2 regions of the Lysinibacillus sp. FSL W7-1291 genome follow, and region 2 is predicted to be linked to the other one. Evidence: predicted binding sites of a transcription regulator. Region 2 holds the regulator's gene; the other holds the start of a gene.
What was found. Region 2 encodes CtsR, which represses protease genes until heat stress. Its sites were predicted from a motif close to ATGGTCAATAAAGGTCAAACA; they were not measured.

Region 1: clpP (ATP-dependent Clp endopeptidase proteolytic subunit ClpP) is a predicted target of CtsR. The motif match lies at 5,782-5,802, and genes of this name have one in related genera.

The regions. Positions count from the first base shown of each region.
Region 1 is NZ_CP151994.1:3,705,740-3,717,052, reverse strand. Features, by position in the region: gene trxB (thioredoxin-disulfide reductase) at 1-395, shown strand, start outside; gene NST76_RS18010 (8-oxo-dGTP diphosphatase) at 733-1,200, shown strand; gene rapZ (RNase adapter RapZ) at 1,210-2,103, shown strand; gene NST76_RS18000 (YvcK family protein) at 2,108-3,103, shown strand; gene whiA (DNA-binding protein WhiA) at 3,169-4,116, shown strand; gene NST76_RS17990 (HPr family phosphocarrier protein) at 4,230-4,487, shown strand; gene clpP (ATP-dependent Clp endopeptidase proteolytic subunit ClpP) at 5,105-5,695, opposite strand; tRNA gene NST76_RS17980 (tRNA-Arg) at 6,003-6,077, shown strand; gene NST76_RS17975 (basic amino acid ABC transporter substrate-binding protein) at 6,578-7,366, shown strand; gene NST76_RS17970 (amino acid ABC transporter permease) at 7,435-8,145, shown strand; gene NST76_RS17965 (amino acid ABC transporter ATP-binding protein) at 8,142-8,864, shown strand; gene NST76_RS17960 (spore coat protein) at 8,921-9,535, opposite strand; gene NST76_RS17955 (LemA family protein) at 9,671-10,252, shown strand; gene NST76_RS17950 (TPM domain-containing protein) at 10,252-11,001, shown strand; gene NST76_RS17945 (S9 family peptidase) at 11,164-11,313, shown strand, end outside.
Region 2 is NZ_CP151994.1:4,404,955-4,416,267, forward strand. Features, by position in the region: gene gltX (glutamate--tRNA ligase) at 1-822, opposite strand, end outside; gene ispF (2-C-methyl-D-erythritol 2,4-cyclodiphosphate synthase) at 913-1,389, opposite strand; gene ispD (2-C-methyl-D-erythritol 4-phosphate cytidylyltransferase) at 1,662-2,357, opposite strand; gene NST76_RS21565 (PIN/TRAM domain-containing protein) at 2,369-3,454, opposite strand; gene radA (DNA repair protein RadA) at 3,740-5,116, opposite strand; gene NST76_RS21575 (ATP-dependent Clp protease ATP-binding subunit) at 5,208-7,652, opposite strand; gene NST76_RS21580 (protein arginine kinase) at 7,642-8,751, opposite strand; gene NST76_RS21585 (UvrB/UvrC motif-containing protein) at 8,748-9,290, opposite strand; gene NST76_RS21590 (CtsR family transcriptional regulator) at 9,304-9,774, opposite strand; gene NST76_RS21595 (DUF4870 domain-containing protein) at 10,040-10,345, opposite strand; gene NST76_RS21600 (class I SAM-dependent methyltransferase) at 10,470-11,153, shown strand; gene corA (magnesium/cobalt transporter CorA) at 11,191-11,313, shown strand, end outside.

The DNA of each region.
Region 1 (11,313 bases), 700 kb from region 2:
AAATTCTACAAGATCGTGCCTTTGCCAATGACAAAATTGATTTCATTTGGAATGCAACTGTAAAAGAAATTAATGAAGCTAATGGTAAAGTTGGTAGTGTCACATTACAATCAACTGTTGATGGTACAGAATCTGAATTTGCAGCAGATGGTGTCTTTATCTATATTGGTATGTTGCCTTTAACTAAACCATTTGAATCATTAGGCATTTTAAATGATGCTGGCTATATTTTGACAAATGCCAATATGGAAACTAAAATCCCAGGTATCTTTGCAGCTGGAGATGTTCGTGAAAAAACACTTCGCCAAATTGTGACAGCGACAGGTGACGGTAGTATTGCCGCACAAGCTGTACAGCATTATGTGGAAGAGCTATTAGAGAAAATTAATGCCTAACATGGCTATTTAAAGGAAAAAAATACAATTTTAATGTGGTTTTAATATTGCTGTAACTTGAATGACATATAAAAGGTGTATGATAAAAAATGTAATTAGCAATCCCCCTTTTATTTTGTTTAGTAGGTTGTTTCCGCCTCAATTAGGTGGGAGCAACCTACTTTTTTATTTGTACAAATTAAAAAAATAAACGTATTTTTCGCCTAACATAAAAGCATTACACATGAATAAACCTAAATTGTTAATTGTCTTTACTAGAGAGTTGTAAATGAGGACAAATCTTGCAAGGTCTTGCTATAATGGGGAGTAGAATGCAAAAGTGATTAGAGGTGTGCCTATGCAAAGAATTGCAAATTTAATTGCAGTAAAAGACGGTAAAGTATTATTACTTCAGAAACCAAGACGAGGCTGGTACGTTGCTCCAGGAGGGAAAATGGAGAGCGGTGAATCCATCTTTGAGGCTGCTGTACGTGAGTTTCAAGAAGAAACAAATGTCACACCTTTAAATGTTCATTTAAAGGGTGTTTATACGATGATTATTAAAGAAAATAATGATGTAGTGGATGAGTGGATGCTCTATACATTTGTTGCAAAGGATGTAGAAGGTATACCATTCGAAGAAACGAGAGAAGGCAAGCTTGCATGGCACCCAGTAGAGGATTTAGCACATTTGCCAATGGCTGAAGGAGATCGAACTAATTTACAATTTGCGGTTTCGCAATCAGGCATTCAATATGGCACGTTTGACTATACAACGAATTTTGAATTACTTCATCAGAAAATACAAATATCAAAAGAACAATAAAGGAGTTGCATGACAGTGGTGGTTGAAGGCCAACAATGTACACACGAATTGGTTATTATTACAGGAATGTCTGGGGCTGGGAAGACCGTAGCTATTCAAAGCTTTGAGGATTTAGGGTATTACTGTATTGATAATTTACCACCAGCGTTACTTACAACTTTTTTAACTCTGCTAAGAGATTCTGGTAAAAATAGTACGCGTATTGCAGCCGTAATGGATATGCGTGGTGGCGACTTTTTTGATGCTCTTATTGGCGCGTTAGACCATATACTAAAAGAAGGCGATATTGATACTCGTATGTTATTTTTAGATGCAGACGATGCCACATTAGTTAGACGCTATAAAGAAACAAGACGTGCCCATCCACTAGCAGTCAATGGTTTACCTTTAGATGGCATTAAACAGGAACGTGCACTTTTATCTGAAGTAAAGGGCCGTGCTAATTTTGTGTATAACACATCGAACATGAAACCGAAGCAATTACGTGAAAGAATTGTCAATGAATTCGCTAGTGAGGCAGATACTATTTTTACTGTGAACATTATGTCCTTTGGCTTTAAACATGGGATGCCTATTGATGCAGACTTAGTGTTTGATGTTCGTTTTCTTAAAAACCCTTATTATGTAGAGGAGCTACGTCCCAAAACAGGACTACAAACAGAGGTATCCTCTTATGTTTTAGCTTTGGAAGATACGCAAATACTCATAAAAAAACTAACGGATTTATTAGATTTTATGATTCCTCTTTATCGACAAGAAGGTAAGTCACAGCTTGTCATTGCTTTTGGTTGTACTGGCGGTCAGCATCGCTCAGTGACATTAGCAGAATTTTTTGGGGCATATTTAGCAGGCAAGGAAAATACGGTTATTACGCATCGTGATATTAATCGTAGAAAGGAATGAGTGAATGGGGAAAAAGCAAACAAGGCTTGTCGTAATAGGTGGTGGTACAGGGCTTTCCACATTACTACGCGGGCTGAAGCATCACCCATTTGATATTACTGCCATTGTGACAGTGGCAGATGATGGGGGTTCTTCAGGCCGTTTACGTGATGACTACGATATTCCGCCACCTGGTGATGTACGTAATGTGATTGCGGCATTATCAGATATTGAACCACTTGTAGAGCAAATGTTTCAATATCGCTTTTCAGCATCAGAGGATTTAAAAGGTCACTCCTTAGGAAATTTAATGCTTACGGCACTTACTGATATTACTGGAGATTTTAATCATGCTATAAGTGAAATGGGCAAGGTTTTAAAAGTTCATGGTCGTGTCATACCAGCTGCAAATAAAAAAATAAACTTACATGCTGTGCTAGAGGATGGTTCAATTATTGAAGGAGAATCAAAAATTCCAACAGCATCAAAGCGCATTAATCGTGTTTTTTTAGTACCCGAAAATGTGCAACCGTTACCAGAAGCCATTCGTGCGATTCAGCGTGCAGACTATATTTTAATAGGTCCAGGAAGCTTATATACAAGTATTATTCCAAATCTGCTTGTGAAGGAGATAGGGGAAGCTGTTGTGAAAGCGAAAGGCAGAAAAATATATGTTTGTAATTTAATGACGCAAAAAGGTGAAACGATTTCTTATACAGCAGGTGATCATGTAACAGCCATACATAAGCATGTTGGCGGCGATTTTATTGATTCTATTTTAGTAAACGACGAAGAACTCCCTAACCCTGTAAAAGAACTATATAAAGAAGAAAGAGCAGAGCCAGTGACATTTGATGTGGCAAAGCTTGAAAGTATGGGCTTAGAGGTTATACAACGTGATATTGCTACAATTCGGTCAGATGGGACTGTTCGACATAATGCTATCAATGTTGCAGAATGGCTGGTAGATTATGCTGATATTTACCAGCAAAAAGTAAGAAGACCCATTATAGAAACATAATGGATTGATTGTATATGGTAAGATGAACATATACATAGAAATCATGATTGAAAGGGGGGCATGATATGTCTTTTGCTTCAGAAACAAAAAAGGAATTAACGCAAATAGAAGCGGACAATCATTGTATGAAAGCAGAAGTTTCTGCCCTAATTCGTATGAATGGTTCATTATCCTTTGCAAATAAACAACTAAGTTTAGACGTGCAAACTGAAAACGCTGCAATTGCTAGAAGACTATATACGATTATGAAAAAATTGTATCCGTACAATGTAGAATTGCTTGTTCGTAAGAAGATGCGACTGAAAAAAAATAACGTGTATATTTGCCGTGTAAGAGAAGGTGCGCGCGAGCTGCTAATTGATTTAGAAATCATCTCAGACGACTTTCAATTTAACCATACAATCTCAAGAAAGCTCATCAAAAAGAGTGGTCAAAAAAGAGCTTATTTAAGAGGAGCATTTTTAGCAGGAGGTTCTGTCAACAATCCAGAAACATCAGCCTACCATTTAGAGATTTATTCTTTGTATAAAGAGCATGGTGAGGCATTGATGGATTTGATGAATGAATTTGAACTTAATGCCAAAACAATTGAACGAAAAAAAGGTTTTGTCACCTATTTAAAGGAAGCAGAGAAAATTTCAGATTTCCTTAATATTGTTGGTGCACATCAGGCCATGATGAAGTTTGAGGATGTGCGCATATTGCGAGATATGCGAAATAGCGTCAACCGTATTGTGAACTGTGAAACAGCCAACTTAAACAAAACTATTGGTGCAGCATTACGACAGGTAGAGAATATTCGATTTATTGAAAATTCAATTGGTCTGGATCAGCTACCAGAAAAGCTACGTGAAATAGCACGTCTACGGGTAGAATATCAGGATGTGACATTAAAAGAGCTTGGTGAAATGGTATCAAGTGGAACGGTTAGTAAATCAGGTGTTAACCATCGATTGAGAAAAATTGATGAGATTGCTGATGCATTAAGACGCGGTGAAAAAATAGGTGGTTAAGTTTTCATACTTTTCAGGTATGAATGTCATGCGTAATCGCTTATTGTTCTTTTGCTAGTAAGTGAGGTAAGATAAAACTAATAGATGAACGGTAGTGAAGGGGAGTTTTGAGTATGATTGAGAGAAGAGTCCAGGTCAAATTAAAATTAGGACTACAAGCTAGACAAGCAGCACTATTTGTGCAGGAAGCAAATCGTTTTAGTGCGGATATCTTTCTGGAAAAAGACGAGAAAAAAGTAAATGCCAAATCCATTATGGGTGTCATGAGCTTAGCAGTCGCTAAAGGCACTGAAGTTACTTTAAGTAGTGACGGCAGCGATGCGGAGCAAGCGGTTACAGCATTGGCTACAATTATCGAAAATGAAGACTAACATTCATTGAACACAAAAGGCATCACAGAGCAAATCTGTGATGCCTTCATAGTGTTGAAAAACAAAACCATCCATAGCGTTTTTGTGAAAGGTGAAAATGGATTTCCATTGCAGGCTACTTGCTTTCCTGTGGGCGAGCGCCGAGCAGCTTCCTCCGCTACCGCTCCGTTTAGAGGCTCGCCTGTCTCGCTATCCCACGGGAGTCAAGTAGCCTTCCACCCCAATTCATAAAAATGTTTCTTTTTAGAAAGGTTTTCAAATAAAGTGAAGGTATTCACTACGCTTTATGGAGAAGTGTTGTCATCCATCACTTCTCCGCATTGAAAATAAGAGCCTATCCTCTTTCTAATAATATAAATAAAGGGCTATTTTGTTCAGGAAAAGACACTTTTGCAGAATGGTTGATGGGAGTGGAGCCAGCGTCACTCCTAGGGGATTAGCGTCCTAGAGGAGCCCCTGGAGCGAATGCAGTGATCAGCGGACACCCCCTGGAAAGGACGCTGGCGGAACGGAAATCAACCCCTCGCCTTTCAAAATGGCTGTTTCTGCCGTTGACATCACCTTTTTTCAACAACACGAAAGGCATCACAGAGCGAGTCTGTGATGCCTTCTCATTTTTATTTATTATCGCTACGGTGCATAATGTGATCGATTAAACCATATTCTTTAGCACGTTCAGCAGTCATGAAATTATCACGATCTGTGTCTCTAGCAATGACTTCAAGTGGTTGGCCTGTGCGTTCAGATAAAATGCCATTTAATTTTTCACGTAAGAATAAAATACGTTTAGCAGCAATTTCAATTTCTGTCGCTTGACCTTGTGCGCCACCTAGTGGTTGGTGAATCATTACTTCTGCATTTGGTAATGCAAAACGTTTACCAGGCTCACCAGCAGCTAGTAAGAAAGCACCCATTGATGCAGCCATACCAATACAAATTGTTTGAACTTGTGGTTTAATGATTTGCATTGTGTCATAAATAGCCATACCAGCCGTAATTGATCCACCTGGTGAATTAATGTAAAGAGAGATATCTTTATCTGGATCTTCCGCTTGTAGGAAAAGAAGTTGTGCAACAATGGAGTTAGCCACATTGTCATCAATAGCGCTTCCTAAAAGAATAATACGGTCTTTAAGTAGACGTGAATAAATGTCATATGCACGTTCACCGCGACTTGTTTGTTCAATAACTGTAGGAATTAAATTCATGTTAAATCCTCCTTAAAAAACTAAATTCGAATACCTTTGCTGAAAATTTCCATTGTTATTTCAGCTGTATCCTTATCATACACATTATAGTCAGGGAAGGTCAAATATTAACCCTGCTAAAGTGAAATAAAAAAAATAAAATGTTTTTGCATTCTATGGTTGAATTATATGTGATAGGCTTGTATAATAATTGAGGTTATAAGTTTAAAGTACAGTACACTATTTTGCAGGTATGCTTCAAAAAATGAGGGTTATCTACATCATGCTTTTCGTAAGCCTAGAGTGAGTACTTTTTTTTTGTGCCTTTGCCCTCGTGGTGTAATGGATAACACGTAAGATTCCGGTTCTTGCACTGGGGGTTCGATTCCCTCCGAGGGCGCCATTTTACTGAATATAGATAGACTTGTTATAGCTCATCTCCTAATAAGTAGTTTAGCAGCCTGCTTAGCGGAGATCGAGAGGGAGATATAGGTGCAATACTGTCCTATTTGGCATTATTCCCCTATTTATTCCTTTCAAACCTTCAAAAAAGCAATAACTCCAAATTATTTTTTAGTGGACATACTGTACGTGAAGACTAGAAATAGTCGAAAAAAAGAATCCTATCTGAGGGGATTCTTTTTTTTTGCCTAAATTTATCGAAATTTGGTGTGGATTGTAGTGTATATATATTAATTTTAGATTAGATTTCTTGTTATTTATACATGTTTCTTCTAATTATATAAGTTTATTATAAATTAATATGAAAAAATATTTAGTTTTATGCGAAAAGTTGTTGTCTAAATACTATAATATTAATATAATTGACCTAATAGTCTAACATTTCCGAATTGCGAAAAATAATACGCATTTCGGAAAATTATTGAAATAGGGGGAAATACAATGAAGAAAACAGGTTGGATGCTACTGATGATGGTTGCAGCATTAACATTAGCACTTGCAGGATGTGGTACAAAGGATGGTGCATCTTCAGGAAGCTCATCTTCAGAAGATGGTAAGAAAATATATAAAGTTGGTACAGAGGCAACTTTCGCACCATTTGAATCTGTTGACGATTCAGGGAAAATTGTGGGGATTGATGTCGATGTTTTAAAAGCTATTGCTGATGAAATGGACTTTGAAGTTGACTGGAATAACATTGGTTGGGAGCCAGTTTTCCAAACAATTAAAAACGGTGAAACAGATATTGGTGCTTCAGGAATCACAATTACTGAAGAGCGTAAAGAATCATTTGATTTTACAGAGCCTTATTATGAGTCTCAATTATTGATTGTTGTAAAAGAAGATTCAAAAATTAAATCTCTAGCTGAACTAAAAGATAAAAAGGTATCAGTACAAATTAATGCTACAGGTCATATGGCGGCGAAAAAGCTACAAGGGGAAGCAAGTACAAATATTATGGCGTTTGAAAGTCAACCAATCGCAATTCAAGAGATGTTAAACGGTAACGTTGATGCAGCTATTGGAGACAATGCGGTAGTTTACGAATACATTAAAGCGCATCCAGATCAAAAACTAAAAGTAATCGAAGATGATGCATTTGAAAAAGAATATTATGGCTTTATGGTTCAAAAAGGAAACAAAGAGCTATTAGATAAATTAAATGAAGGTCTTAAAAAGATTAAAGAAAACGGTAAATTAAAAGAAATTACAGGTTCTGATTTCAAGTAATAAATGAATGATGACGCCCCTAGTATGCTAGCGGCTCATTCACTTTAAAGGGGAAATGGGGTTTTCGGATGGACATCTTTGACTTACGCTGGGACATTGTCTGGAACTACCGAGATATGTTTATACGGGGTATTGGCGTAACAATTATTTTGACACTTAGTGGTTATTTTGGAGGTATTCTATTAGGACTATTTTTAGGCCTAGGAAAATTATCGAGTAAAAAATGGATTTATTGGCCATCAAAATTATATATCGATTTATTCCGTGGAACACCAATGCTTGTGCAAATTTTATTAATTCACTTAGCAGTTATTCCAACAATTTTTGGTCATTCTTTAGGATATATGGTGTCAGGGATTACAGCGCTCGTATTAAACTGTGCTGCTTACAATGCGGAAATTTTCCGTGCAGGTATTCAAAGTATTGCAAAGGGGCAAATGGAGGCAGCTCGTTCTTTAGGGTTAACACATAACCAAGCGATGCGTAAGGTCATTTTACCACAGGCATTTAGACGTATGATTCCACCATTAGGGAACGAATTTATCGCATTATTAAAAGATTCTTCATTAGTAACAGTTATTGCAGCACCAGATATTTTATACGCAAGTAAGGTAGTAGCAGGTGCAAGCTTCCGCTTCTGGGAACCGTACATCGTTGCTGCACTACTCTATTTAGTTTTAACATATGGTGTAACGAAGATCGTGGCATTTATCGAGAAACGATTTAGCAATAGTTATGTCCCTCGTAAAGCTAAGGCAGAAGGGCGGGAAGCAAGATGATAAAAATTGAAAACCTACACAAATATTTCGGAAAGCTTGAAGTATTAAAAGGCATTGATTATGAAATCCAAGAGAAACAAGTTGTTTGTGTGATTGGACCATCTGGCTCAGGCAAAAGTACATTTTTACGATGCATCAATATGCTGGAAGATGTAACAGATGGTGCTATTTATATTGAAAATGTGAAAATTAATGCGCCAAAAACGAATATCAATGAGATTCGGGCAGAAGTTGGCATGGTGTTTCAACAATTTAATCTATTCCCGCATATGACAGTTATCGATAATGTCACGATGGCCCCTATGCAAATTCGCAAAATGAGTCGTCCAGAAGCTGAAGAATTAGGGCATGGGCTGTTAAAAAAGGTTGGACTCGACAGCAAGGCATATAACTATCCTGAGCAGCTGTCGGGTGGTCAACAGCAGCGTGTAGCCATTGCACGTGCCTTAGCCATGAAGCCAAAAGCCATTTTATTTGATGAGCCCACTTCAGCACTTGATCCTGAAATGGTCAAAGAGGTGCTAGATGTTATGAAAAATCTAGCAGCTGAAGGGATGACCATGGTTGTTGTTACGCACGAAATGGGCTTTGCTCGTGAAGTAGGGGATCGAGTAGTCTTTATGGACGGTGGCTATATTGTAGAAGAAGGCTCTCCAGAGGAACTCTTTGGCAATCCACAAAGTGACCGTACAAAGGCGTTTTTAGGGAAGGTATTATAATCTTAATGAATAAAGAGCAGTTTCTGGTGTTTACCACCAGAGACTGCTCTTTCGTGTTAATGAAGGGGATTAGTTGTTGTGTCATATGCATTCAGCATCGTTTGCATATCCTGTTGTGAGTATTGAGGTACCTGATAATAGCCATGTTTATTTTGATAGATGGATAATTCGTAGCCCATTTCAATGCAGTTAGGAATACTATCAGCAACAACGCGACGAACAACTGGGTTTGTTGTCTCTAAAGCAGCCGTTGTCATACATTTTGCTGAACCTTTTTGAGCACCAAGTAAGAACCCTGAAATAGTTTCATCATTAATTTCATTGGCATTTTGCATTGGCTTTTTTGGTTGACCAGGATTTACGCCATATTTAAAGTCATTTCCTGTCTCCATTTGGTAACGTCCTGTTGGAACAGATGGATCATGTCCTGTTTTGAAGGACTCTACAATTGTATTGTACATACCTAAAGTAAAATTATACTGGCGATCCAAAATATTCAATAATTCCGGATCTTGTACATGTGGGCGTAAAATTATGGCTTGGTTCATACCTGCGATAATTTCGCCAATTGTTTCATGCATGTCCATCATTTCATGGCCACCATGATTTAGACTATGTTGTTGATTGAAATTGGTTTGATTTGATGATTCATTGTAAAACGATTGTGACAAAAAAAACGCCTCCTCAATGATTTTTTGATGCAGTAATTAGTATGTCAAGTCAAATGAAATTCATACGGTATAAATGTAAAGACAAAAATGTAGACTATTGAAGAAAGGAAAAGTAGGTCGAGGAGGTTCTATAAATTGAAAAAGTTGCTTGGACCAATTGGGATAATTGTTCTTATTCTTGTTCTATTCGCCTTATTATTCATTCCTAAATATAATAGCCTGGTGACTGCAGAGGAAAATGTAGATTCGAAATGGGCACAAGTGGAAAATCAGCTCCAACGTCGTTATGATTTGATTCCAAATTTAGTCGAATCAGTGAAAGGCTATGCGAACCATGAGCAAGAGGTGATTGCAAGTATTACACAAGCACGTGCACAAATGGGTAGTGCAAACACTCCAGAGGAGCAAGCTGCTGCAAATGATGCTTTAACTGGAGCACTTAGTCGTTTACTTGTAGTTGTTGAAAATTATCCAAACTTAAAGGCAGATACAAACTTTCGTCAGTTAATGGATGAGCTAGCAGGCACTGAAAATCGCCTGGCGGTAGCACGTGAGGATTACAATAATGAAGTTCAGCAATTTAATAAGCAAGTTAAACGTTTCCCAGGTAATTTGATGGCAGGAATGTTTGGCTTTGAACAAAAAGAATACTTTAAAGCCGCAGCAGGAGCTGACAAAGCACCATCAATCGATTTTAGTCAATCAGGTACACACTAATGAAGCGTAGCCTTGTACAGATAATCATCGTTTGTTCGGTGTTTCTTTTATTTACGAACATGGCAAAGGCAACTATGCCGTCACCGATGAAAAATACGTATATACATGATTTTGCCAATGTATTATCTGCAAGTATCAAAGAACAATTAAATCATTACTCCGCGCAATTGGATCAAGGCACAGGCGCTGAAATCATGATTGTAACCATTGATAGTCTAGATGGACAGGAGCCAAAGATGTATGCTACAAAAATGATTCGTTCTTGGGGAATAGGTGACGAACAGAAAAATAACGGTGTTTTAATTTTAGCTACATTTGGACAGGGTGAAGGGAATAATGACGTAGTAATAGCTGTTGGTCAAGGATTAGAGGGGCCATTACCAGATGGAAAATTAGGACGTATTTTAGATGAGGCATTTTATCCTTCTGCAAGTACGGGTGACATAGATCAAGCCTTCCAATCGACATATGCTGAAATATTTCGCACTGTTGCCGAGGAGTATAATTGGAATGGTGAATTACCAGCGACAGCAGACGAAGGTGAAGACATGCCAACTTGGTTAATTATATTGATCGTTCTCGTTGTTCTTATTATTTATACGTTCTTTTCGAAAGGTGGTGGAGGTCCTCGTGCTGGAGGCTATGGTGGTTATCCAGGTGGCTTTGGTGGAGGGCGTTCAGGCGGAGGCGGCTTTGGAGGATTCGGTGGAGGATCTTCCGCAGGCGGAGGAGCGAGCAGAAAATTTTAATCGTAATACCTAGCGAACTAATTATTTAGTTCGCTTTCATTATGAGTGAAGAAAAAGTAATGATCATAAAAAATATCAAACATTGACAATAATACAAAAATTGGTATAATTTGAATATATCGACTTTCGATATAACGTAAACTGATATAGGGAGGAATCATTTTGAAAAAAAGATTTTTATCTGCATCATTAGCGATCATTTTAACAACATCTGTAGCTATTCCTGCAACCATGCAAGAAGTACGTGCTGCCAATGAAACAAATAGCTTTGTAATAGCGCAGGAGCAGCGCATTTCAGTGCAGGAATTTTTG
Region 2 (11,313 bases):
AAGATATCCTAAATCTTTATATTGCGTGATAAATTGAATAATTGATTCATCACGTTTAGATAGCTTTTTACGATTTTCATTAATAATTAATGTCATATGACCGAAGCGTGGATATTCCCAGCCAAATGCATCAAAAATCATCATTTGCTTTGGCGTATTCGATAAATGCTCTTCTCCACGGAAAACATGCGAGATTTCCATAAAGTGATCGTCTAGCACAACCGCATAGTTATATGTTGGAATACCATTTGCTTTTACAAGTACCCAATCACCAATGTCTTTAGATTCAAATGTAACTGGTCCACGAACTAAATCTTCAAACTCATAAGTTACATTTTCAGGAACACGCATACGGATTGTATATGGCTCGCCCGCTGCTTCTTTAGCTGCGACTTCCTCTGCTGATAAGTGACGACATGTCCCATCATAAGTAGGAGCCGCTACACCCCTTGCTTTTTGTTCTTCACGTGATGCTTCAAGCTTTTCTGATGAACAGAAACATTTGTAAGCAACACCTTGTTCTAATAATTTCTCAGCGTGCTCTTTGTAAATATCAAGACGTTCCATTTGACGATAAGGCGCATAAGGTCCACCAATATCAATGGACTCATCATATTCAATACCTAACCATTTTAGGTTATCTAGCTGAGATGCTTCTCCGCCCTCTACATTACGTTCAATATCCGTATCTTCAATACGTACAATGAATTTACCGTTATGATGTTTTGCATATAAATAATTGAATAATGCTGTACGCGCTCCACCGATATGTAAAAAACCTGTTGGAGATGGCGCGTATCGAACGCGAACTTCTTTCGTCATATTAAAAGCCTCCTAAATTTTCGATCAAAAAATTGACTTTGTTCATTTTACCACTCTGTTACAGGAAATAAAAGCGGAGTTAATCCGCATTTATTTCTTCATCAATAGAATTGTGGCCATAGCCGCTATACCTTCCTCACGACCTGTAAAACCTAAACGTTCAGTTGTCGTTGCCTTTACATTGACTTGAGACGGCTCTGCATGGAGCAATTCAGCGATGCGATTTTGCATCTGTCCAATATAAGGCGCCATCTTGGGGCGCTGTGCCATAATTGTACAATCTACATTCCCTAGCACATAGCCTTTGTCCTCAACAATTTTCCAAATATACGCTAATAGTTTTGCTGAATCAGCGTCTTTAAAGGCTGGGTCCGTATCTGGAAAATGACGACCGATATCTCCTTCTCCAATTGCCCCTAGAGCTGCATCCGTAACCGTGTGTAAAAGAACATCTGCATCAGAATGCCCTACTAGCCCTTTTTCATGTGGAATCGTAATACCACCAATAATTAATGGACGACCTTCTTCAAATGCATGTACATCAAAACCTTGTCCAATTCGAAACATATGATAGAGAGACTACTTTAGCAAAACATGTGGATCAAACCAGCTCTTTGCCTGCTGTAAGCGCAGTCTCATTCACCTTCTTTCACTTTTATATTCACTCACTATTATACCCTCACATTTTAACATATTTCCTAGGAAATTGAGCTGATAGCAAATAGTGAGCATTTTCCCTCACTTACATCTCAGCATAAGCCTGCGTCTGGCTCTATAAACATTGGCTAAATCAAGATAAAATCCCATTAGCAACAATTGCCAATGAGATTTTTAGATTACTATTCGTTTATTTGCAATGCTCGTTTTCGTAAAATAGCTTCACCAAATATTAAATCTTCCTGTGTCGTCATTTTGACATTTTCATAGCTACTTTCTACAATATGCACTGCATGACCTAAGCGTTCAACTAGCATAGCTTCATCTGTACCAAGAAAGCCCACCTTCTCAGCAACATCCTCTGCCTCCACAATTAAATCAAATTGGAAGGCTTGTGGCGTTTGAATCATCCATAAGCTATCACGATCAACTGTTTCTTCGATAATACCATTACGAACCTTTTTCATTGTATCCTTCGCTCGAACCCCTGCAATAGCTGCCCCAAACTCATGAGCACTTTGTACAAGGCTAGCGATAATACCATGTGTAATAAAAGGCCGAGCTGCATCGTGGACAAGCACAATATCTACCTGCTGCATCTCTTTCATACATGAATGGACTGAATGCTGTCGCTCAGCACCGCCATCAGGTAAGCCCTTCACTTTTGTAATCTCAAATTGCTCTAGCAATTCTTGAATATAAGTACGTTCTTCTGGTTTTACAGCCAGCCAAATACCAGTGCAAAAAGGATCTTGTTGAAACACTTCTAGCGTGTGGATCAGAATAGGCTTCTCTAAAAGTTTTAAAAACAATTTATTTTGTCCCGCACCCATGCGTTTTCCGCTTCCTGCCGCAGGTAGTACTACTTCATATTGCATTTTTCCACATCCTAATCGTCCTTCGGCTTGGCAAATATCATTCGACCCGCTGATGTTTGCAGCACACTCGTTACTGTCACAGTAATGGCCTGTCCGATATAACTACGGCCACCTTCAACAACAATCATTGTTCCATCATCTAAATAGGCAACCCCTTGATTATGCTCTTTACCATCCTTGATGACCACAACCTGCATATCTTCACCTGGGATTACAACAGGCTTCACCGCATTCGCTAAATCATTAATATTTAATACTTTCACATGATGGAGCTCACAGACTTTATTCAAGTTAAAATCATTTGTGACAATCTGTGTGTCATTCCCCATTTTCTTTGCAAGACGTACAAGCTTTAAATCCACCTCTTGTACATCCTCAAAATCTTCATCCGTAATTTCCACTTTGGTCTTACGTTCATCTTGTAATTTTCTTAAAATATCTAATCCACGACGTCCTCTTGTACGTTTTAACGTATCGGAAGAATCGGCAATATGCTGCAGCTCTGTAAGGACAAATTGAGGTACGACTAAGACTCCTTCTATGAAGCCAGTTCCAGAAATATCAGCAATACGACCATCAATAATAACGCTCGTATCTAACAGCTTATAACTCCCACGTATTTCTTGAATTTCAGCACCTTCAGCAGCCTTTTTCTTTGTATTATTACTACGTAAAGTAAAAAGCTGTATTAATTCATCTCTTTTTCTAAAACCTAAACGGAACCCTAAATAACCTAATACAAATGACAGAATAATAGGGAGTACTTCTGTAATTACAGGGAATTGCACACTATCGATGGCGAAGCCTAAAAAATAAGCTACAATCAGTCCCATGATTAAACCAAGCGTACCAAAAAATAAATCACCGATAGGCACCTTAAACAGGACCTCTTCCATCCAGCTAATGAGCTTCACAAAATAATCGGAAAATGCAAAAGACAGTGTAAATAGTAAAAGCGCGCCTAATGCTACTGATACGTAAGGATTATCTAGCCAAGGATTAGATGATAAATGAAGCAATTCGTATAATGGCGGTAAGAAAACAAGGCCCAATGCTCCTCCAATCAGTAAAAAGGCAATTTGAACAAATTTTTTCACAAGCTGTCACCTCCTATTGTTAGTTAAGATTATACATAGTTTACTGTAGAAAATCCTTCATGAGCTCATCAAATTATCATTATTTTTGATGTTCATTCACAGGGACAAATCATTTAGACATCATTCTTTCCAACCTCTATCTTACTGTGTTTTCGATGACACTCTTGCATGACTTTATCCTGCTATTATCTAGGACGCCTATCCCCTTACTTGAGTTTCCGATTTTAACGTTAAAAATGACGGAAAATGCATGTCAGAATGGTATCCAACATGCACAATTTCCCTTTACAACTCTCTAAAGCATGCATTTAATGCATCTTTGATCGTTTCTACTCCAACTATTTCTATTCCCTGTGGAAAATCCCAACCACCAATATTGGAGGCAGGTATGAAAGCTCTTTTAAACCCAAGCTTTGCCGCTTCAATAACACGCTGTTCAATCCGCGATACTCGACGTACCTCACCTGTCAGCCCTACTTCACCAATAAAGCAGTCCGTTGCTCGCACAGCTTGATCTTTAAAGCTTGAGACAATACTTGTCAACACCGCTAAATCAATTGCTGGCTCATCCAATTTGACACCACCAGCCACTTTAATATATGCGTCCTGAGCTTGTAGCATGAGGCCCATCCGTTTTTCTAGCACTGCCATTAGCAATTGCACTCGGTTTTGATCGACACCAGTTGCCATACGTTTAGGGTAATTAAAGCTTGTAGGTGTTACTAAAGATTGAATTTCAACAAGGATGGGTCTTGTCCCCTCCATGGATGCAACAATAGTGGATCCCGCTGCTCCTTGTGACCGCTCCTGCAAAAATAATTCAGAAGGATTCAGCACTTCCTTTAATCCCCCTTGAAGCATTTCAAATATCGCAATTTCATTGGTAGAGCCGAAGCGGTTTTTTTGGCTGCGTAGAATACGATGATTATGATGTCTTTCTCCTTCAAAATATAACACTGTATCAACCATATGCTCTAAAATACGAGGTCCGGCAATTTGCCCCTCTTTTGTTACATGCCCGACCAAGAAAATAGCAATGCCTTTTGTCTTGGCGATTCGCATCAGTTCTGCCGTACATTCACGAACTTGCGATACACTACCTGGTGCACTTGTTACTTCTGGATGAAAGACGGTTTGTATGGAATCGACAATGACAAATTTCGGTTGTACTTCATCAATGGTTTGGTTTAAAAATTCGAGATTCGTCTCGGAATATATGTAAAGCTCTTGAGAAACCACTCCTAGACGCTCTGCTCGTAATTTTGTTTGACGAATGGACTCCTCTCCAGAAATATAAAGCACACGATGCCCTTTATTCGAAAGTAATGCTGAAACTTGTAGTAATAGTGTAGATTTCCCAATCCCCGGATCTCCCCCGATTAATACGAGCGAACCGGGTACAATACCACCGCCCAATACGCGATTCAGTTCGCCCATTTCCGTCGCTACACGGGATTCTTCAGTCGCTTCGACCTGAATAATTGGGAGAGCCTTTTGGGTAACTGTAGCAGAATGCTGGAATGCTCCTCGTGGTCCCTTTGCGACCATCTCAACTTCTTCCACCATCTTATTCCATTCTCCACACCCTGGACATCTTCCCATCCATTTTGCAGTTTCATAGCCACAGCCTGAACATACAAACTTTGTTTTTTTCTTTGCCAAATTGCTTTCACCTCGAATATTTGTTCTTATCATTAATTGTACAGAAAAAAAGACAGCTTGGCACTTAAAGCCTCGCTGTCTTTGCATAAAATTATTTAGAGATGGATACTCCCTCTTTTTTCTTTACAATAAACTCACCGTCTACATAATCAATGATTACCTGATTACCCTTCTCTACATTACCTTTCAGCAATTCTTCTGATAATCGATCCTCTACTTGTTTTTGTAATGCACGGCGTAACGGACGAGCACCATATTGAGGGTCATAGCCTTCCTCAGCAATTTTCTCAAGTGCTGCATCAGTTAGCTCCAACGAAATATCTTGCTCTTTTAAGCGTTTTGTTAGTGCATTGCCCATCATTGCAATGATTTCTTTTAAATGCTCTTTATCTAATGCGTGGAAGACAATCATTTCATCGATACGGTTTAAGAACTCTGGACGGAATGCCTTTTTCAATTCTTCTAGCATCGTACCCTTCATATCTTTATGCTTAGATTCTGCTCCACCTACATTGAAACCAAGGCTCTTTTGATATTTTAAAGCATCGGCACCAACGTTTGAAGTCATAATGACTACTGTATTACGGAAGTCTACTACACGGCCCTTAGAATCTGTTAAACGGCCATCTTCAAGAACTTGCAGTAGAATATTGAAAACATCTGGATGTGCTTTTTCAATTTCATCTAATAATACAACCGAGTATGGTTTACGGCGAACCTTTTCAGTCAATTGACCACCATCATCAAAGCCCACATAGCCTGGAGGTGAACCTACTAAACGAGAAGTCGAATGCTTCTCCATGTACTCAGACATATCGACACGAATCATCGCATCTTCATCGCCAAACATCACTTCAGCAAGTGCTCTTGCCAACTCTGTTTTACCAACACCTGTAGGTCCTAAGAAAATGAATGAGCCGATTGGTCGTTTTGGATCTTTTAAGCCTGCTCTTGCACGACGGATCGCACGAGAAATCGCTTCTACCGCTTCTCCTTGCCCTACTACACGTTTGTGTAACTCTTCTTCAAGTTGTAATAACTTCGAAGATTCCTCGGAAGCAATTTTAGCTACTGGGATTCCTGTCCACATTGATACAACTGCTGCAACATCATCCACAGTCACTTTAGATTCCGCTTTGCCTTGCTCTTCTTTCCAATTTTTTCGTGTAGCTTCAATTTCATCTTTCAGCTTTTGCTCTGTATCTCTTAGAGAGGCTGCCTTTTCAAATTCTTGGCCTGATACGGCTGCATTTTTTTCAGAGCGCACATTTTCAAGTTTATCTTCAAGTGCCTTTAAGTTTGGTGGCACTGCAAATGAACGTAAGCGGACTTTAGAACCTGCCTCGTCGATTAAGTCAATTGCTTTATCTGGTAAGAATCGGTCTGAAATATATCTGTCACTCATTTTAGCCGCTGCTTCAATCGCTTCATCTGTAATTTTTACACGGTGATGCGCTTCATAACGGTCACGTAAGCCTTGAATAATTAGAATCGCTTCTTCCACTGTTGGTTCATCCACTTGGATTGGTTGGAAGCGACGCTCTAATGCTGCATCCTTTTCAATATATTTGCGGTACTCGTCTAATGTTGTTGCACCAATACATTGAAGCTCACCGCGTGCTAAAGATGGTTTTAAAATATTGGAGGCATCAATTGCACCTTCTGCACCACCTGCACCGATTAATGTATGCAATTCATCAATGAATAAAATGATGTTGCCAGCTTGGCGAATTTCATCCATCACCTTTTTCAAACGATCTTCAAATTCACCACGATATTTAGTACCTGCAACAACCGTCCCCATATCTAAAGTCATGACACGTTTGTCACGTAGGATTTCCGGTACTTCATTATGGATAATTTGCTGTGCTAACCCTTCAGCAATTGCTGTTTTACCAACACCTGGCTCACCAATCAATACAGGGTTATTTTTCGTACGACGCGATAACACTTCAATCACACGTGTAATTTCCTTGCTTCGACCAATAACAGGGTCCAATGTGCCTTCACGTGCAATTTGTGTTAAATCACGCGCTAGGCTATCTAAAGTTGGGGTATTGGCAGCTTGAGCTGCTTGTTGCCCAGATTGTGCATTATCGTTGTTACCTAATAGCAATAATACTTGCTGACGTGCTTTATTTAAGCCGACACCCGCATTGTTTAAGACGCGAGCTGCCACGCCTTCACCTTCACGAATAAGCGCTAATAATAAGTGCTCTGTGCCGATATACGAGTGACCTAATTTACGTGATTCATCCACAGATAGTTCAATTACTTTCTTAGCTCTTGGCGTATAGTGAACAATTGGGCCGACATCTTCTTTACCTTTACCAACTAATTCCTCAATACCAGCTTCAATCATTTGAGGACTAATATCAATGGCTTCTAACGCTTTCGCAGCAATACCGCCGCCTTCACGTATAAGCCCTAATAGAATGTGCTCTGTTCCAATAGATTCGTGCTTCCAACGAATAGCCTCTTCCTGAGCAAGCTGTAATACTTTTTGCGCGCGTTGTGTAAAACGATTAAACATCATATAAATCCTCTCCTTTTTCCCCATTTATAGGCTTATTCGCATATTCTTGAGATAATGCCTCACGGAGCATTTCCGCTCGGACACGATCCCGTTCAGCAGGGGGCAGTGCCTCACCTGCATAGTGCTGTAAAAAACCTGGTTGCATACTAACAACACATTCATTTAAGGTTGTTGCTTGAATCCCATCAATTAACTGTAGATCTACTCCTAAACGAACATTAGATAGACAGGTAGCGGCTTCCTCACTTGTTAGAATTCTCGCATGTGTAAGGGTACCTAAAGCCCGATATACTCTATCTTCTAGAGCAAGCTCTGCCTTTTCCATCAACTTCCCTCTTGCGTGTCGCTCTTTTTGGATAATCTTTTCAGCGACACTTTGTATGTCTGCTAAAATGTCTTCTTCTGTCTTCCCAAGTGTAATTTGATTCGACACTTGATAAACATTTCCTAAATTTTCGCTGCCTTCCCCATATATACCTCTTACAGTCATTCCTAAGCGAGTCATGGCATTAATAATTTGATTCATTTGCCCGGTTAATGTCAGTGCGGGTAGATGCATCATGACCGATGCGCGAAGACCCGTGCCAATATTCGTCGGACAACTTGTTAAATAGCCAAAAGTATCTCGAAAGGCATACGGTAATACTTTCTCTAGGATACGATCAATTTTATTTGCTTGTTCATAGGCACTTTGAAGTTGAAAGCTTGCTGTCATACATTGAATGCGTAAATGATCCTCTTCATTCACCATAATGCTAACGGATTCATCTTCAGAAAGAAGTATGGAGCCTACTTGCTCTTTTTTAGCAAGCTGTGGACTAATCAAATGCTTTTCTACAAGAATTTGACGCTGTAGAGGCGTTAAATCCTTAATAGCAAAATAAGCATAATCATTTTGAAGCGTTGGGCTATCACTTAGTGCATGTGTAACTGCCTGTTCCACCTGCAGTGCCTCATTCTCTGAGAAAGCTAATGGAAATCGATAGCCATCTAAATTTCGAGCAAGGCGAATACGTGTACTAATGACAATATCTGAATAATCATCCTTGATATGCATCCACGTTGGGGTCGCACGCTCTAAAAATGAATCAATCATCATGACACATCACCACCTTCAAATTGTAGATGCTTCTCTAGCTCTTTAACTTCATCACGGAGCTTCGCCGCCTCCTCAAATTGTTCTTCTGCTACAGCGGCCTTCATACGCTTGCGGATATCCTCTATTTGCTTTTTAATGACATACACATTACTGCGAGCACCAGGCATTTTACCAATGTGTTGAGGGCCTGCCTGTATGCGATTAAAGAGCTTAGGCAAATGCTCACTAAAGGTGTCATAACAGCTCGGGCATCCAAATTTACCTTCTTTTAAAAATTGTTTATACGAAAATCCACATTGTGGGCATGTTTGCTGTTGTGGTTGAACTTGTTGTTTTTCCCCCACCTTTTGCCATGTAGGCGAGCCGAACCAGTTCGACAATAGCTGTTGAATAGACACTGGCTCTTGTTTAAACTCTGCATGAAATGGATGGAACTGTGAGGCGCAGACGTCACAATAATGGTGCTCCACCTTTTGCCCATTTTGAACTTGTGTTACTGTAACTGTCGCATTACGTTGTTTACAATGTTCGCATATCATTTCCATCACCTCACTATTTTTGCTGTTCATATTTGATTGTTGTCAGCATTGCTCGCAAGATCTTTGCTCGAATAGTATCTCTTAAAGGGAGATGTAAATCGATTGTGGAGCGATCAATTGCTGCTAACATTAATTTCGCTTCTCGTTTTGAAATTACCTGCTCATCGATGAGCCGATATACTAAATCTTCTGCCATCGTTTGAGATGCTCCACCTTCTATTTGTCTGAGAACATCGTCGATTAAATCAATCTGTGAATGCGCGCGGACACGTAAAATTCGTATGTACCCACCACCACCACGTTTGCTCTCAACAAGGTAACCTCGCTCGGCAGTAAATCTTGTATTAATTACATAATTTATTTGTGATGGCACACATTGAAATTTATCAGCAATCTCACTCCGTTTAATTTCAATATGCCCTTCTCCACCTAATTCAAGTACTTGCTTTAAGTAACCTTCTATGATGTCTGATATATTACGCATTTTAGGAATACACCTCGCTTGCTTCACTGACTTTGACTATCTTTGACTTTCTTTTAGTATATTATACAAAACGCTTCAAAAAAATTGCAATGATTTCGCCCATAGAAAAGTGAAAAGTCTTAAAATGCCTATTTTAGTACGAAAAACAGCACTTTTTCACTTAAAACTGCGCGGGTTATAATTTGCTCATATACCTAATGTACCCTTATTAGTCATAGAAAAAACGCAAGCATATGCAACTAGCATATACTTGCGTCTATGAAAATTATACCCAACGACCAACAATTGGATAACGCCAAGGCTCATCAGACAATGCTTTTACGATACCGATAATTGGTACAACAAATAACATGATGCCGAAAATGATTAAAAACGGTAACCCAATAAGAACAAAACTTAAAACAACTGAGATAGCGATTAAAATACCCATAACAATTTGGAAGAGCAATGCTTGAATAGAAATCGCCTTCACTTCCTCATCCGAACTAATTAAGAAGAAAATAATAGGTACTAACCATGGCGCAAAAAATGCACTTGCGTGTATGATTACTTTAGACCATTTAGTCTCCATATATATCAACCCTTTCTTTGTACTTTGTCTATGTTTTATGTACTACTATTTACGGAACTATACCCGTAATAGTTTCACATTAAATAAGATTTATTAAATTTTTTTTGGAAGGCTGTGATGAGAGATGGAATTTAACAACACATTAGCAAACGAATATGAAAAGGGTATTCGTCGTACATTGCCAAGCTATGATGCCATGCTACGTTTAATACAAACCTTTTATCATTCTACACTCCCAGATAAAGCTGATATGTTAATTGTGGGTGCAGGAAGCGGCAATGAAATTTTACAGCTTGCAGATGGAAGGCCCGACTGGTCATTCACAGGTATTGATCCATCAGAGTCCATGCTCAGCATAGCAAAGGAACGTCTACACACTCTACCCAATACGCTGTCTTTCCACCAAGGAACAATACTAGGTACTCAATTACCCTCCATAAAATACGATGCAGCAAGTTGTGTTCTCGTTCTGCATTTTATTCTGGGTTATGAAGAAAAGCTATCTACATTAGAAGAAATCGCAAGACATTTAAAGCCTGGAGCACCGTTTGTCCTTGTCTCGAAATATGGTCAGCCCGGCTCTTTAGAAACTGAACTACAATTTGATTTATGGCGTTCCTATTGGCTACAACATACAAAGCTTTCTGCATCTGATGTAGCAGAGATGGAAAAATCCATTCGCTCCCTTCCGTTTATGCGTGAAGAGGATATTTTAACACTGCTACAAAAGGCGGGCTTTACAAAACCTTCTAGATTTTTTGCCACTACTTTATTTGCTGGTTGGGTATGCTTTAAAGAGGGGCACTAAATAAATATTTTGTAGTAAATAATTTGAGGTGAAAACCGTGATAAGCACCATTGGTATTACAAAACAACAACAATTACTAAAAGATTTTCCATTGGAAGTTATACATCAGCAAGAATTTGAATGGTATTGGGTTGATTTTAATTGCCCTACAGCCGAAGAA